DNA from 4 places in the Ancylobacter pratisalsi genome. Region 1 is predicted to be linked to each of the others. Evidence: riboswitches for the same ligand, from Rfam matches in the RefSeq annotation. Region 1 holds a riboswitch; each other region holds the start of a gene.
What was found. Region 1 has a riboswitch for thiamine pyrophosphate ahead of thiD (bifunctional hydroxymethylpyrimidine kinase/phosphomethylpyrimidine kinase). Riboswitches for the same ligand answer to the same signal wherever they lie in the genome.

Region 1 (4,152 bases):
CCAAGGAGCTGAAGCCGCTGTTCCCGGAAGGCTCCGGCGAGGGGACGGACGCGCTGCCGGCGATCTGGGAAAAGAAGGCGGAATTCGACGGATTGCTCGACAAGCTGGCCACCGATGCCGACGCGGCGCGTGCCACGATAACGGACGAGGCAAGCTTCAAGGCGAATTTCCCCACCGTGATCCGCACCTGCGGCACCTGCCACGATTCCTTCCGCAAGAAGAGCTGACGTGAGCGTCGTCCTCGGGGAAAGCGCCTCCACGCCGGCCTCCGTGCTGGCGTGGGACCTGCCGACGCGTCTGGCCAAATGGCTTCTGGCCGCGCTGGTCGGGCTCGCCTTCGCCAGCAAGTATTTCGGCGATGTCGGCATGGTCTGGCACCAGTGGAACGGGCTGGCGATCCTGGTAGTGCTGGTGTTCCGGCTGCTGTGGGGGATTGTCGGCGGCAGCACGGCGCGGTTCTCCCGCTTCGTGCGCGGGCCGCTGGCGGCGCTGCGCTACGGCATGGACCTGCTGCGCGGGCGGCCGGGGCATTATCTCGGGCACAATCCGCTCGGCGGGTGGATGGTGGTCGCGCTGCTGCTCATTGTCGGCGCGCAGGCGCTGACCGGCCTGTTCACCACCGACGACATCATCGTCTACGGACCGATGACAGCCGTGGCCAGCGACGAGACCATCGCCCGCGCCTCGGCCCTGCACCAGCAGATCTACCCGATCCTGCTGGCGCTGATCGGGCTGCATGTGGCGGCAAACCTCGCCTATTCGGTGCTTGGCCGCGACAATCTGATCCGCGCCATGATCGTCGGCCGCAAGCCGGCGGAGCGCTATGCCGACCCGGCGCCGGCGACGCCGGGCTCGGTCGTGGCGGCGCTTCTTTGCCTCGCGCTGGCCATTGCCGTCGTCTTCGGCGGTATTGCCATGGCGGGAGGAAATCCTTTTCCCTGATTGTGCCCTCGACCCGCTTGCGGGGCGAGGGGGACTCGTGCTCCTTGGCGCCATCATGAATGCGCTCAGGGGGATCGCGCTGCAGGTTTGCGCGACCTTCATCTTCACCATCATGTCTGCGCTGGTCCGTATCGTCTCGGGACGAATCCCGACAGGCGAAATCGTGTTCGCGCGCTCGTTCTTTGCGCTGTTTCCGCTGCTGGCGCTGCTCGCCTTCCGGCGCGAGATCAGTTCCGCGGTGCGCACGGCCAATCCGGTCGGACACATCGTGCGAGGCTCGGTCGGCGTTCTGGCGATGTCGTCGAGCTTCGCCGCGCTGGCGCTCATCCCGCTGGCCGACGTAACGGCGATCGGCTTCACCGCGCCGCTGCTGACCGTGGCGCTGGCGGCGGTGATGTTGCGGGAGAAGGTCCACGTCTATCGCTGGAGCGCGGTGTGCGTCGGCCTGGTTGGCGTCGTGATCATGCTGTCGCCGCATATCGACGGGGGCTATGGCTCCGGCCAGGGCGGCATGGGGGCTCTGATCGCGCTGTTCGGCGCGGCCTGCACCGCCGTGGCGATGATCCAGGTGCGGCGTCTCACCTCGACGGAAACCACGGCCGCCATCGTGTTCTATTTCCAGGCCCTCGCCGCCGTGGCGGGGCTCGCGACGGCGGCCTGGGGCTGGGTGCTGCCGGACGCGGGAGATGCGCTGATGCTGCTCTCGATCGGTATTCTCGGCGGAATCGGGCAGATCCTGCTGACCGAGAGCTACCGCCACGCGCCAGCCTCGGTGGTCGCGCCCTTCACCTATTCGGCGATGCTGTGGTCGCTGCTGCTGGGCTTCATCCTGTTCAGCGAAATCCCGCCCTTGACGGTGCTGGCGGGCGCCGTGATCGTCATCGGCGCCGGGCTGTTCGTCATCTGGCGCGAGCAGAGGCTCGGCATCGAGCGCGCGAAAGCGATCGAGGCGGCGCCGCCGGCCGGACCCGCGGTCTAGCCGGCCGCGCTAGCTGGCGAAGGCCTTGAAGGTGATGATGGTGCGCGTGTCCTGAATTCCGGAGATGCGCTGCACCTTCTCGTTCACGAAGTGGCCGATATCGGTGCCTTCGGCGACATAGAACTTCACCAGGAGATCGAACTCGCCGGCGGTCGAGTAGATCTCGGAAGCGATCTCCGCATCGGCGATGGCGTTGGCCACTTCATAGGAGCGGCCAAGCTGGCATTTGATCTGGACGAAGAACGGGACCATCGCGGCTTCCAGGCACGTTTAAGGGAGCGCAACAGGAACAGAAGCGCGCGGCGCGCGCAAGCCCCGTGCCGGCATCGCGGGAAGGCCATGGCGCGGGCGCGGGTGCGCCTATCTTGCAAGCCGCCGAGGCTTCGCCTATGCCTCCGATAACGATCGCGTTGGGGTGCCGTAGAGGCTGAGAGGCAATCCTGCCAACCCACGAACCTGATCCGGGTCATGCCGGCGGAGGAAACGGGTCGCGCTCACCAGGCGGCGTGCCGCGGCAGTGGGCTGCTTCTCTTCCTCGCTTGTGTTGGGGGGCGTGCCGATGAGTGAAGCACAGGCGCAGAGCGCAATCGCGGTGACCATAGCCGGTTCGGATTCCGGCGGCGGGGCCGGCATTCAGGCGGATATCAAGACGTTTTCGGCACTCGGGGTCTACGGGGCCAGCGTGATCACGGCGCTGACCGCGCAGAACACGCTGGGCGTGACCGGTATTCATGACGTGCCGGCCGACTTCATCACCCAGCAGATGGAAGCGGTCTATTCCGATCTCGATGTCGGCGCGACCAAGATCGGCATGCTGTCGCGTCCGCAGGCCATCCTTGCCGTGGCGGCGGGGCTCGATCGTCACCAGGTGACCAATGTGGTGCTGGACCCGGTGATGGTGGCGGCATCCGGCGACCGGCTGCTGGTGGCTGAGGCGATCGCGACGCTGCGCGCCGAGCTGCTGCCGCGCGCCTCCATCATCACCCCGAACCTTCCCGAAGCGGCGGCATTGCTCGACGAGGCGATGGCGACGAATCTCGAGGAAGTGCATGCCCAGGCGGAACGGCTGCGCGCGCTTGGCGCCAAGGCGGTGCTGATCAAGGGCGGGCACAGCGAAGGGCCGGAAAGCGTCGACGTGTTGCTCGACGACGAGGGCTTCATGGAGTTCCGTGGCCCCCGGATCGTCACCGAGAATACCCATGGTACCGGCTGCACGCTGTCGTCGGCGATCGCGGCCGGGCTTGCCAAGGGCGAGGGGCTGCGCGCGGCGGTGCAGGCTGCCAAGCATTACCTTTCGCGGGCGCTGGCGCGTTCCGATGAGCTGCATATCGGCCACGGCCACGGGCCGGTTCATCACTTCCACGCCTGGTGGAGCTGACCCGGCAGGGCGGTTCGCACGCGGCCTGCCGGGCCGCTCGCGAGGCCGCTCGCCAGCGCGCTGCCGGACTGCTAACGAAGGGCTCCCGCGCCCTTTGAGTCGTCCATCGTGCCCGTTGTCGCGCCGCGCTATTCCATCGCCGTCGTCTATGCTGGGCTGTTCTTCGGCATTGGTGTCTATCTGCCCTTCTTTCCGGTCTGGCTGGCCGGGCGGGATTTCGATGCCAACATGATCGGGTTCGCCCTCGCGGTGCCGATGGCGGTGCGGCTTTTCACCATGCCTCTGGGTGGGTTGCTGGCGGACCGCACCGGGCGGCCGCGCGCGACGCTGATCCTATACGCGCTTGGGACGGCGCTCTGTTTCATCGGTGTCGCGCTGGCGCCGAATGCCGTGATCATGCTTGTCGCGCTCGGGCTCGCCGCCAGCTTCTGGCAGCCCAGCCTGCCGGTGCTCGACGCCTACACGATGGCCCGGCGCGCCGAGGGGCTGGTCGATTACGGCCGGGTGCGGCTGTGGGGGTCGCTGTCGTTCATTCTCGGCAATATCGCCGCCGGCCTCGCGCTGCGGGCGCTCTCGGCCGACACGCTGATCTGGATGATCGTCGGCGGCGGGCTGGTGTCGGCGCTGGCGGCCTACATGCTGCAGGAGAGCACGCTGCCGCCCCGGCCGGCATCGGCGGGCACGCCGGCGATGCCCACCGTCCTGAAGGTCGGCATAGCCGCCGCCGCGCTGGTGCAGGCGTCTCACGCGCTGCTCTACGCGTTCGGGTCGATCCGATGGCGGGAAGAGGGTCTGTCGGATACGGCGATCGGCCTTCTGTGGTCGGTGGGGGTGCTGGCGGAGGTGATCCTGT
Region 2 (4,152 bases), 450 kb from region 1:
GGCCACGGGGGCTGTCGGCACGGCGGGCGCGGGTGCCTTGGCCGGGCTTTCCGGCGATGCGGTGGCTTCCGCCTCAAGCGCCAGGGTACGGTCCAGCAGGATCTCATAGATCGGCCGGCCGCCGAGTGACTGCGCGATCATGTTGGAGAAGATGGTGGTGAGCATGACCGGCACCAGGATGCCGTAGGAGCCGGTCAGTTCCATCACCAGCACCACGCCGACCAGCGGCGCGCCGATGGTTGATGCGAACAGCCCGCCCATGGCCGCGATGGCGAGAGCCTGCAGGCCGTTGTCGGGCAGCGCCACCACTGTGTCGATCGCGGTGCCGTAGCAGAGCCCGATCGTGGTCGCCAATGCCAGGATCGGCGCGAAGATGCCGCCGGTGACGCCGGTGGAATAGCTCGCCATGGTCATGGTGAAGCGCAGCACGACGATGAGCGCGAGAATACCGAGCGGGCGGCCTTCCTTGGCCAGTGTGACGGCGAGGATCTCGCCACCCTTGGTGGCCTCGGGCAGCGCGAACACCAGCACGCCGACGATCAGGCCGACGACGGCCGGGAAAATGTAGAACGACCAGCGCAGCCCAATGCGGCGGACGGTGTTGAGCGACCAGACAAGCGTCCGGTTGAACCCGACACCGACAGCGCCGAGCAGCAGGCCCAGCACGATGAACACCGGATACATGCCCATCGGCACTTCCGGCACCACCAACAGCATGAATGGCACGCTGCCGGTGATGGACGTGGTGACAATGGCGCTGGAAACGGAGGCCAGCACGACCGCGATATAGGTGCGGGCGCTATAGGGGAACTGGCGGCGGGTTTCCTCGATGACGAAGAGGACCGCGGCGAGAGGAGCGTTGAAGGCGGCGGCAAGGCCGGCCGCGCCGCCGGCCGCGAGCAGGGCGCGCATGTCGCGTGCGGTCCAGCCCATCAGGTCGGAGACGGCTTTGGCGATCGAGGCGCCGATATGGATGGTGGGGCCCTCGCGGCCGAGCACCATGCCCGAGCTCAGCGCCAGCAGGCCGCCGACGAACTTCACGGGAAGCACGCGGCGCCAATGCACCTCGCGCAGACCTTCCATCGCGCCCTCGATCTCGGGCACGCCCGAGCCGGCGGCCTCCGGCGCGAAGCGCCGCACCAGCCAGAGCGAGACCAGGGTCATGGCAGCGGCCACCAGCGCGGCGGCAACATAAAGCGCCGGGCCGTCCAGCCCCATCCCCGTGTCGAGAAAGGTTGGCCAGCCCTGGGCGAGCATGTCGACACCGAAGTGGAAGGCGGAGCCGACGAGCCCGACGGTTGCCCCTATGACGATGGCCGCGGCGAAGTACGCCACGTTGCCCGACAGAATGGCCATTCCCGTTCTCGACCTCCGGACCGTTCAATTCGCGGGCATCGGTATCACCGTCGACCGTGTACCGGAAGCATGGAGCGGGCCAATTTATACGCCGCGAAACGTTTCATCGTTTCGCGGCGCACCTTTTCCGGTACCGATCAGAGCCGCCAAGATCGTCCGATCACGGCAGCGCCGGCGCATAGGTGGCGACCGGCTCGACCTTGTCGATCAGCCCGTGGTCCTTCATGAACTGCGCGAATCGCGCATACCGCCCGGTGTCCAGCGCGGCAGGGGCATGGGAAAAGTGGCGCAGCGTGTCCTTCCACGCGGTGCGATTGAGCTCGTCGTCGAGCTTCGGGTTCGCCTTGACGAAGACGGCCCAGGCCTCATCCGGATGGTTGAGCACGTAGATCGTCGCGTCCTCCACAGCCGCGAGGAAGCGCTTCAGGCGCGGGTCGGCCAGCTTGTCCTTGTGCGCGACGTAGATCAGCTCGTCGAAGATGGGCACGCCATGCTCTTCCGGGAAAAAGGCGACGCCTTCCTTGCCTTCCAGCTTGATCTGGGTGAGTTCGAAATTGCGGTAGGCGCCGATCACGGCGTCGACCTTGCCCGCCACCAGCGCCGGCGAGAGCGCGAAGTTGACGTTGATCATGGTGACGTCGCTCGGCTTGAGGCCGGCATCGGTGAGCATGGTGCCGAGCAGAGCGTCTTCCAGTCCGGCCACGGAGTAGCCGACCGTCTTGCCCTTGAGGTCGGCGATCGACTTGATCGGCCCGTCCTTCAGCGCCACCAGTGCCGTCAGGGGTGTCGAGACCAGTGTGCCGATACGCGCGAGCGGCAGGCCCTCATTCACCGAGAGATAGATGCTGGGCTGGTAGCTGACCGCGATATCGGCCTGCCCGGCGGCAACAAGGCGCGGCGGGGCCGAAGGGTCGGCGGGAGCCACCAGATCCACATCGAGGTCGTGGGCCTCGAAGAACCCCTTCTCCTTGGCGATGACAAGCGGGGCGTGGTCGGGATTGACGTACCAGTCCAGCAGCACGGTGAGCTTGTCGGCCGCGGCGGCCGGCGTCAGCGACAGCGCGAGGCCGAAAGTGGCGGCGGCGATGAATTTGAAGGTTTTGGTCTTGAACATGGATCTCCTCGCAGTTGGAGATCCGGCACATGAGCTTTCGGGGGAATTCCGGCGCGGGACCCCGCAGGACCCACCGACGTTCCGTCCCTTCGCCGGCATGACCCGGATCAGGTTCAAAGGGTCTGGCATGTGCCATCTCAGCCCCTGAGACCCTTGCGGGCCGGCGGGACACCCCTCGGACGCGGCAACGCTAGCAGAGCTGGCATGCCGGGGCAAATGTATGGGAAACGCGGAGTTGCGGGCGGTTCACGCGCCGCGCCAACCATCCAGATAGGCGACACGCTCCACTCCGGCGAAGCGGGCAAGGCGCCCGAGTTCGGCGTCGAGGGCCGCGAGGCGGCCGGTGGAGGCGCGCACGCCGGGCTCCAGCCAGAGCCGGCGCACATCGAGCACGCCGGCCTTCCGGTCGGCTTTCATGTCAATCCGTCCGACCATGCGGTCGCCCTCGAGAATGGGGAAGACGTAATAGCCGTAGACCCGCTTCGGGGCGGGCACGAAGACCTCGATCCGGTAGGTGAATCCGAACAGGCGCTCCGCCCGGTTGCGGTCGCGCAGCAGCGGGTCGAACGGGCTGAGCACCCTGAGGCGTGCCGGCGGCGGGGGCAGGGCGGCGAAGGCCTCGGCGCATCCCCTGAAGGCGTGGGAAGCACGGGTGCGGCTGCCATCGGCCAGCGCGATGGAGACCGGCTCCAGCCGGGAGGCGTTGGCCGCCACCCAGCGCCGTGCCTCGTCGGGCGAAACCAGGTCCCAGAATGCGGCGATCTCGCCATGAGTGGCGAAGCCGAGCCGTTCCAGTGCGGAACTGCACGCCCAGTCGACGAAGGCGTCCACGCTGACCTCACCCTCGAAGTGGCGAGCGGGTATCACGCGCTCGGTGAGGTCGTAGACCTTCTGGAAACCCTCGCGCCCGGCGATGGCGAAGGTGCCGGTGCGCCAGTGATATTCGAGCGCGGTCTTTTCCGGGTGCCAGTTCCACCATCCGCCGGGCGGGCGCTTCTCCGCCTCGAAGTCGCGGGCCATCAGGGGGCCTTCGCGCTTCACCCGCTCCATCACATGGTCGACATAGGTCTCGAAGCCGTTCTCGTGCCAACTGCGCCAGCGTTCCGCGAGGCTGTCGCGGGCCCGCGCGAAGCGGTGCTTCCAGTAGATGAAGAAGGCGCTGGGAATGATGGAGGCGTCATGGGTCCAGTGCTCGAACAGCTCGCCATCCTTCTCCAGAAGGGCGGCCAGATGCTCGTGCCGGTAGCTCGGATTGCGCGCGAACAGAATGTGATGATGGGCGCGCTCGACGGTGGCTATGCTGTCGACCTGCACGAAACCGATCTCGTGGATCAGCGCGAGCAGCTCTGCCTTGCCAAGCTTGCCGCGCGGCCGGCTGAGCCCCTGTCGGGCGATGAAGATGCGCCGCGCATCTGCGTTGGAAAGCTGGAGCATCGTACTAGTCCGGCGTTGTTTCCGGCGCCCACGGCACCATGCGGGTAAGGGCGCGGTCGACCAGTGCGAACAGTGTCAAGGCGATGGCGAGCAGGACGGCGAGGGCGGCGAAGACCATGTCGGTCTGCATGCGGGCGTTGGAATAGATCATCAGATAGCCCAGCCCCGCGGAGGCGCCCACCCATTCTCCCACCACGGCCCCGATGGGCGCGACCGCTGTCGCCACGCGCAGTCCCGAGGCGAGCGCG
Region 3 (4,152 bases), 570 kb from region 1:
CCCGCCACGCCGAGGATCCGCGGCCTCTGGACGAGGAGAGCGACTGCCCGGCGGCGCGTGATTATTCGCGGGCCTATCTCCACCATCTCATCCGTTGCGACGAAATGCTGGGCTCGATGCTGCTGACCTGGGTGAACCTGGCCTATTACCAGAGCCTGATGAAGGGCGCCCGGATCGCTATCGGCGAGGGGCGGTTCGATGACTATCGCGCGCAGGTGAAGGACGGCTGGGTTCGCGGCGACGTTCCCGTCCGGTCCTGAACGGCGCGAATCGAAACGGCCGGGCAGGGCCCGGCCGTTCCTCAAATTCCGTGTGGCGGCGATCAGCCGTGCAGCTTGCCCGCGATGGTCGCGACATGCTTGCCCTGGAAGCGAGCGCCATCGAGCTCGATCTTCGAGGGCATCCGGCTGCCATCACCGTCGGCGATCGTCGACGCGCCATAGGGCGAGCCGCCCTTGATCTCATCAACACCCATCTGGCCCTGGAACGCGTAAGGCAGGCCGACCACGACCATGCCGTGATGGAGCAGGGTCGGAATGAAGCCGAGGATGGTGGATTCCTGTCCGCCATGCTGGGTGGCGGAGGCGGTGAACACCGAGCCGACCTTGCCGACCAGCCCGCCCGTGAACCACAGGCCGCCGGTCTGGTCGATGAAGCTGCGCATCTGGGAGGCGACGGTGCCGAAGCGGGTGGGGGCACCGAAGATGATCGCGTCGTAATCCTTCAGCTCGTCCACAGTGGCGACCGGCGCCTGCTGGTCCAGCTTGAAATGGTTCTGCTCGGCGGCTTCAACTGGAACGGTTTCGGGCACGCGCTTCACGACAACGTCGGCACCAGCCTCACGCGCACCTTCAGCGACCGCGTCGGCCATGATCTCGAGGTGACCATAGGTGGAGTAATAGAGAACGAGAACTTTAGCCATCGGATAAACTCCTTGCATCGCTGCGCGAACCGCAATGGCGATCCGCCGTATGTCGCGGCTGAAATTAGGGGGCGTAGAGCCGCCTGAGAAGCCGAATGCGTGACAGAGTGATCTTGCAGGAATGCAATACGGATATCATCGGGTTTTGACACCGTGCGGCGTGGCAACACGCGGCGGGACAACCTCGCGCGCGGCTTGCCATTGGCCGGCGAAACCCTTAAGCCCCGAGTGCGTGGGAGAGCCCGTAGCTCAGCTGGTAGAGCACGTGACTTTTAATCATGGGGTCTTGGGTTCGAATCCCAACGGGCTCACCACGCGTAACCCCTTGATCAATAATATAAAAACGCCTATTTTCCGCGTTTCGACAGGTAGAACGAGACGGGAACATGAGGCGGATTTGCGCCGTCTCAGGTCTCACGTGAGATCCACAGGAGCCCTTTGGCGCGCCGGCACCTTTGGCGGTGGTCGCGCCAACCTGTTGCCTTATGGCCCGGGATCCTGAACTTCCTTTGGATAAAATCTGTCTCCGTGATCGACGGACTTTGCTCATCTATCGAGGAAGATCCGCTCTCGGGTCCGCGCAACTCCCTTTTGGCCGGACCGGCCCGTCGCGCCGTTGTCATGTGACGCCCCTAAAAGAGCACTCGCATCACCTGACGATGACGACCACGGATGTACTGGCGTTGGTCGTTGAGGGGATCGGAAAGGCCGGGGAACCCCGGCCTTTTTTGTTTTCCGGCCCGTCGTTTCGCGTGCGCTGAAAGCTCGTCGTTCGAGGCGGGCCAGCCCACGATTTCTTCCCATTCCGATGCATGCCATCCGCGAACGGCCAGGTGCGGTTGACAGGACCGACCGAGTCGCCTTTGCTCACCGACGTCCGAGGGGTGCCCGATCAGGGCTGAGATGGCGAAGGCCAGACCCTTTGAACCTGATCCGGGTAATGCCGGCGAAGGGACGGGATGAACGCGGCAGAACGCGGCCGCCATTCTTAGCCTCATCGCGCCCGGATCTCCACGCAACGGAGGTCCAATGTCGACTACATCACTCATCAAGAGCCCCTCAGGGGTGTCCACCGGGCCGATCGGAGGCTCGCGCAAAGTCTATGCGTCGCCCCGCTCGCATTCCGAACTGCGGGTTCCCTTTCGCGAGATCGCGCTGAGCGATCCGGCCGAGCCGCCGGTTCGCGTCTACGACACGTCCGGCCCTTATGGCGAGGCTGATCCGGTGATCGACCTGCGCCTCGGGCTCGACACGCCGCGCGAGGCATGGATCCGGAAGCGCAGCTATTCAGCCATTGCCGGCCGTCCGACCCGCCCGGAAGACAATGGCCATGCGACCGGCGAGCGGCTGGTCGAGCCCTGTCCGGCGCGGCGCACGCTGCGCGCGGGCGCACCTGGGCAACGGGTGACGCAGCTGGAATTCGCCCGTGCGGGGATCATCACCGAGGAGATGGTCTATGTCGCGCACCGGGAGAATCTCGCTCGCGAGGAAGCCGTCGCCGATGCGGCGGACCGGCTGGGCGACGGGGAGAGCTTTGGCGCGGCGATCCCCGCCTTCGTGACCCCGGAATTCGTTCGCGACGAGATCGCGTGCGGTCGGGCCATCATTCCGGCGAACATCAACCATCTTGAGCTTGAGCCGATGGCGATCGGCCGGAATTTCCTGGTCAAGGTCAACGCGAATATCGGCAATTCCGCCGTCAGCTCCGGCGTGGCGGAGGAGGTGGAGAAGCTGGTCTGGGCGATCCGCTGGGGCGCCGATACCGTCATGGACCTTTCGACCGGCCGCAACATCCACAACATCCGGTCCTGGATCCTGCGGAACGCGCCGGTGCCCATCGGCACGGTGCCGATCTATCAGGCGTTGGAGAAGGTCGGCGGCGATCCGCTGAAGCTCGATTGGGAGGTCTTCAAGGACACGCTGATCGAGCAGGCCGAGCAGGGGGTCGACTACTTCACCATCCATGCCGGCGTGCGGCTCGCCTATGTGCCGCTCACGGCCGATCGTGTGACGGGCATCGTCTCGCGCGGCGGTTCGATCATGGCGCGCTGGTGCCTCGCCGGGCATCGTGAGAGCTTTTTGTACGAACGCTTCGACGAGATCTGCGACATCATGCGCCGCTACGATGTCTCGTTCTCGCTCGGTGACGGGCTGAGGCCGGGTTCGATCGCCGACGCCAATGACGTGGCGCAGTTCGCCGAACTGGAAACGCTGGGCGAACTGACCAAGGTGGCCTGGGACAAGGGCTGCCAGGTGATGATCGAAGGCCCGGGGCATGTTCCCATGCACAAGATCAAGGCCAACATGGATAAGCAGCTGCGCGAATGCGGGGAAGCGCCGTTCTATACGCTCGGTCCGCTCACGACGGATATCGCGCCGGGTTACGACCACATCACCTCCGGCATCGGCGCGGCGATGATCGGCTGGTTCGGTACGGCGATGCTCTGCTATGTGACGCCGAAGGAGCATCTGGGTCTGCCCGATCGTGAGGACGTCAAGACGGGCGTGATCACCTATCGCATCGCCGCCCATGCGGCGGATCTGGCCAAGGGGCACCCTGCTGCCCGCCTTCGCGACGACGCGCTGAGCCGGGCGCGGTTCGATTTCCGCTGGGAAGACCAGTTCAATCTGTCGCTGGATCCCGACACGGCCCGCGCCTACCACGACGCCACCCTGCCAAAGGACGCTCACAAGGTCGCGCATTTCTGCTCGATGTGCGGACCCAAATTCTGCTCGATGCAGATCACCCGCGAGCTTCGGCGCGATGCCGCGGCCTTGCAGGGAATGGCCGAGAAATCGCGTGAATTCGTCGCCTCGGGCGGCGCCATTTACGTTCCCGCCGGCGACTGACGATTGCGGCAGGCGGACACGGCGCGGTCATCCAGGACCGCGCCGTGTCTGGTGTTGCGGACTATTCCGCCGGATGGGCGAGGGCGGGCACCTCGCCATGTTGGCGCAGCGGCCGGTTGCCTGTGAGCCGGCGCAGCAGCACATAGAACACCGGCGTCAGGAACAGGCCGAAGAAGGTCACGCCGAGCATACCCGCAAAGACGGCGATACCCATGGCGTGGCGCATCTCGGCGCCTGCACCGGTGGACAGCACCAGAGGCAGCACGCCCATGATGAAGGCGAAGGACGTCATCAGGATCGGCCGCAGCCGCAACCGGCTTGCCTCGACAGCCGCCTCAACGGGATTGCGGCCGGCGAATTCGAGCTCACGCGCGAATTCC
Region 4 (4,152 bases), 1.7 Mb from region 1:
CGCCACTGGCGCGGATCGCGTCGGCGAGAATGGCGGGCGAGGGATATTGCGCCGTGCCCAGCAGCAGCCGCGAGGCCACCCGCGTGCCGTAGAAGTCCACGGCATCGGCAAGGCCGGCGGTTTCGAGACCGGCGGTGTTGGGTGTCAAGGCGTCCATCTCAGCCTCCCTGCATCGGAGCGAGTATTTCCACGCGGTCACCATCGGCGATCGGCGTCCCCGACCGCTTGACCGCGCGCACGACAGCGCCGTTCAGCGCCGTAGCAATGATGGCCTCTGCCAGGCCAAGTTCGCCGAGCAGTTCGGCGAGCGTGCCAGCCCCGGTGTCGGCCGGCTCACCATTCACGATGATCTTCATCCATGACCTCCGGGAAATGCGTCCCGTCGAACGCCAGTTCCGCCACCCGCCGCGCCAGCGCCGGCGCCAGCAGGTAGCCGTGGCGGTAGAAACCGTTGACGTAGATGGTCTTGCCGCGACGGCGGATGCGCGGAAGATTGTCCGGAAAGGCGGGCCGGACATCGGCGCCGATCTCGACGATCTCGGCCTCGCCGAAAGCCGGGTGCAGGGCGTAGACCGCCGACAGCAGTTCCAGCATCGAGCGCCCCGTCACCCGCCCGCGCTCGTCATTCTCGATCGAGGTGGCCCCGATCATGAAGTGCCCGTCGCCGCGCGGCACGATGTAGACCGGTATCCGCGGATGGAGCATGCGCACCGGCCGCTTCAGGGCGATCTCGGTGGAATAGAGCACCAGCATCTCGCCCTTCACACCGCGAAGGTCGGCCAGCTGGTCGCGGGCGGCGAGGCCACGACAGTCGATGACCACATCGCTCTGATCGGCCTGATCGTCCGCCTCATCGTACCCATCGGCCTCGTAGCGCATGTCGATGCCGAACTGGCCGGTGAGCTTGCGGGTCAGCGCGGCGAGCGCCTTGCGCGGCTCCAGATGCGCTTCGGTGGGGAAGAAAAGCCCCTGGTCGAAACGCCCTTCAAGATCCGGCTCCAGCGCGGCAAGGCGCTGGCCGTCGATCCATTCATAGTTCGTGGTACGGCGCGAAAACCGCCTGAGGTCTGGCAGGTCGCGCGGCTGGGCCAGCACCAGGCTGCCCTCGGTGGGCACATCCGGGACTTCGCGCCGCCAGTAATCCAGCGATTCAAGGCCCATCTCGGCCACCAGCGGCTCGGCGCTTTCGCGTTCGCACCACGGTGCCAGCATCCCGCCAGCATACCAGGAGCACCCCTGCCCCGACGCCGATTTGCGTTCAACGACAGTTACTTGTGCCCCGCGCAACGCCAAAGCATGGGCGCAGGTCAGGCCCGCCACGCCGGCACCAACCACTTTCACGCGCAGCGAATTGACGGCCCGGTCCGTCACCGCTCCGTCATGTGTTCCGTTAGAGGATGTCATGCAAGCCTCCCTCCGCCAGTTTCAACTGGATCAGGTTCAAAGGGTCGCCATGCCGCGCATATGCGCGTCGATGGCCTCTCAGCCTCCTGACGAGGCTCCCCTGGACAGGCTTGATATAGTCGTGGAGCCGACGATTGTCACCGTGCCGCGGGCATTATTCCCACGTCATCCGATACGGGATGGCAGGTTCACGACATTGTCCGGCGGACGGTGCGTCGCGGTGTCTATGGCGCGGTGCAAAGCCTCGCGGCCAAACGGTTTTCCAAGGCGCAGCACGCCCGCATTGGCATCCTGAGGCAGTTCGGCGTAGCCCGTGCCCAGAATGATCGGCAGGTTCGGCCGGCGCTCACGGATCGCCGCCGCCAGCTGGACCCCGGTCATGCCAGGCATGGCCTGATCGGTAAGCACGACGTCGAAATCGGCACCGGTATCGAGAACAGCCAGCGCCGCCTTGCCGGAGGACGCCTCGGTCACCCGATAGTTGAGGTCTTCCAGCATCGCCGACGTGGCGGAAAGGACAAGCGGATCGTCATCCACCACGAGAACGCGGGCCTGCCCTCCCTCCATGACTTTCGCCGACGCAGAATAAGCATCTGAACCCACAGACTTTTTCGCCGCAGCTTCAGCGAGGGGCAGGTAAATCGACGCCGTCGTCCCCTTCCCCGGCCGACTGCTGAGAACAAGCCGACCGCCGGACTGGGCCGCAAGGCCGTGCACCATGGCAAGGCCAAGGCCCGTCCCCTTGCCGACTCCCTTGGTCGTGAAGAACGGTTCGGCGGCGCGGTTCAGCGTGTCGTCATCCATGCCGGTGCCGGTATCGGTCACGCTGAGACAGAAATAGTGATTCGGGGGAAGCTCTTCCGAATCCGGTTCACCGTCGGCCACGATCACCTCCTCGCGCGCAGCGATGGTGATGGTTCCGCCATCAGGCATGGCATCGCGGGCGTTGACCGCGAGATTGAGCAGGGCCAGTTCGAGCTGGTTGGAATCGACCCGCGCGCGCGGCAGGCCAAGAGGAAAGCGGGTTTCGATCTGAATGCTCGGCCCGATTGACCGGCGCATCAGATCCGCCATCCCAAGCACGAGCTCGGGAACGTCGACAGGCTCGGGATTGAGGTCCTGGCGACGCGCGAAGGCCAGCATGCGCTGGGTTAGCGCGGCTCCGCGCTGGGCGGCCTGCATGGTGTTGTCGAGGAGCGCGATCAAGCGCGGCTCGTCCGGGGCGCGCTTGCGAGCCAATTCCAGATTGCCGACAATAACCGCGAGAAGATTGTTGAAGTCGTGGGCGATGCCGCCGGTCAGCCGGCCAATGGCCTCTAGCTTCTGAGCCTGGCGTAGCGCCTCCTCGGCCTGGCGTCGCTCGGTGACATTGATCAATCCGCACAACGTCTTGGTAAGCCGCCCCTCGCTGTCTCGTTCTGCAACGGCCGACAATATGCAGTCGAGCACACGGCCATCGCGCGCGATCAGCTTGTATTCAGCCTCGCGCAGTTCGCCCGTGTCGAGCAGCTGCGGCCAGTGCTCATCCGTGCGCCGGCGTGCGGAATCGACGGTCATGAAGTCCGTGAGCGGACGGCCGACAACTTCCTCTCGGCCATACCCCAGGAGATCGAGCCAACTGTCACTGACCTGCTCGATCCGCCCCTCGGCGTTGAGTGAATGCAGCGGCAGTGGGGTGCGGCGATAGAGGGTGCGGTAACGCTCCTCCCCCTCCCGCCAGAGGAGCGCCTCGCGCTCCATCAGGCGGCTGGACCGACGATCGTGAACGGCAGCCATCAACGCGGCGGCAAGGATGACAAAGGTAGCAGCGGTGACAGCGATAACGATGTCGATGTTGTCGATACCCGGATCTATGTCCGGTATCATTTCGTGTGAACTCACCGGCAACGTCGTGCCGAACATTGCCACGTAGTGCATGCCCGAGATGCCGATGCCGAGCGCCAATGAGCCCGCAACACGCTGCCGCAATGAATGGTGGCGAAACGCCAGCCAAACCGCCGCCGTCGACGCGGCGATCGCCACAAGCGTGGCGATGGCAACGAAACGCCAGTCGTTCGTGACCTCGCCATTCAGGCGCATGGCGGCCATGCCGGTGTAATGCATCGCGACGATGCCGAGCCCCATGAAGCAGCCGGCCGCCAGCACCGATCGACGGCTGACCTTCGACCGACTGGAAAGAGCCAGCGCGGCACCCGTGACGACAACAGCGATCGTGAATGAAAGGATGGTCAGCCCGATGTCGTAGGACACGGGCGCGTCGAGGTGGAGGGCGAGCATGGCCACGAAGTGCATGGCCCAGATCCCGCCGCCAAGCACAATAGCGGCTGTGGCCAGCCATCCCACTTTCGCGACGCTGCGGGCACGCGGAATGCGGCCTGCCAAATCGAGCGCCGTATAAGAGGCGGCAACGGCGATCAGAATCGACACCGCGACGAGCACTGGTTCATGTGAACCCATCACATCCATCGGCACGTGCGCGCAGCTCCCACAACTGATGCCTCAAGGGCATCCGGACGTCTTATCGCCTCCGATACCATGCTGCCGACATCCCCCGCACCCCGCCTAGGGGAGTGCACCGTCCGCCGCATATGATCCGCTCGTCGGCCCTCCAACGATGTCCCCTTGAAGCTCGATGAGAGGCAGGAACACCCCCTTAGGCCGAACTCACGGTTGATCAAATGATCGCGTCCAACTAGCGAAACTCGAGCCGATGGCCTTTGGTTCCAGAGCAGCGACAGCAAGTGCAGG

Region 2: another riboswitch for thiamine pyrophosphate. It lies ahead of G3A50_RS16015 (ABC transporter substrate-binding protein); the one in region 1 lies ahead of thiD (bifunctional hydroxymethylpyrimidine kinase/phosphomethylpyrimidine kinase).
Region 3: another riboswitch for thiamine pyrophosphate. It lies ahead of thiC (phosphomethylpyrimidine synthase ThiC); the one in region 1 lies ahead of thiD (bifunctional hydroxymethylpyrimidine kinase/phosphomethylpyrimidine kinase).
Region 4: another riboswitch for thiamine pyrophosphate. It lies ahead of thiO (glycine oxidase ThiO); the one in region 1 lies ahead of thiD (bifunctional hydroxymethylpyrimidine kinase/phosphomethylpyrimidine kinase).

Annotation. Positions count from the first base shown of each region.
Region 1 is NZ_CP048630.1:3,865,296-3,869,447, forward strand. Features, by position in the region: gene G3A50_RS18095 (c-type cytochrome) at 1-227, shown strand, start outside; gene G3A50_RS18100 (cytochrome b/b6 domain-containing protein) at 229-942, shown strand; gene G3A50_RS18105 (DMT family transporter) at 998-1,921, shown strand; gene G3A50_RS18110 (Lrp/AsnC ligand binding domain-containing protein) at 1,931-2,173, opposite strand; TPP riboswitch at 2,323-2,421, shown strand; gene thiD (bifunctional hydroxymethylpyrimidine kinase/phosphomethylpyrimidine kinase) at 2,481-3,299, shown strand; gene G3A50_RS18120 (MFS transporter) at 3,408-4,152, shown strand, end outside.
Region 2 is NZ_CP048630.1:3,413,298-3,417,449, forward strand. Features, by position in the region: gene clcA (H(+)/Cl(-) exchange transporter ClcA) at 1-1,356, opposite strand, end outside; gene G3A50_RS16015 (ABC transporter substrate-binding protein) at 1,517-2,470, opposite strand; TPP riboswitch at 2,538-2,656, opposite strand; gene G3A50_RS16020 (winged helix-turn-helix domain-containing protein) at 2,717-3,904, opposite strand; gene G3A50_RS16025 (ABC transporter permease) at 3,909-4,152, opposite strand, start outside.
Region 3 is NZ_CP048630.1:4,437,830-4,441,981, reverse strand. Features, by position in the region: gene tgt (tRNA guanosine(34) transglycosylase Tgt) at 1-260, shown strand, start outside; gene wrbA (NAD(P)H:quinone oxidoreductase) at 323-922, opposite strand; tRNA gene G3A50_RS20680 (tRNA-Lys) at 1,161-1,236, shown strand; TPP riboswitch at 1,793-1,894, shown strand; gene thiC (phosphomethylpyrimidine synthase ThiC) at 1,952-3,772, shown strand; gene G3A50_RS20670 (efflux RND transporter permease subunit) at 3,834-4,152, opposite strand, start outside.
Region 4 is NZ_CP048630.1:903,854-908,005, forward strand. Features, by position in the region: gene G3A50_RS04475 (thiazole synthase) at 1-157, opposite strand, end outside; gene thiS (sulfur carrier protein ThiS) at 159-356, opposite strand; gene thiO (glycine oxidase ThiO) at 334-1,347, opposite strand; TPP riboswitch at 1,395-1,516, opposite strand; gene G3A50_RS04490 (MHYT domain-containing protein) at 1,570-3,861, opposite strand.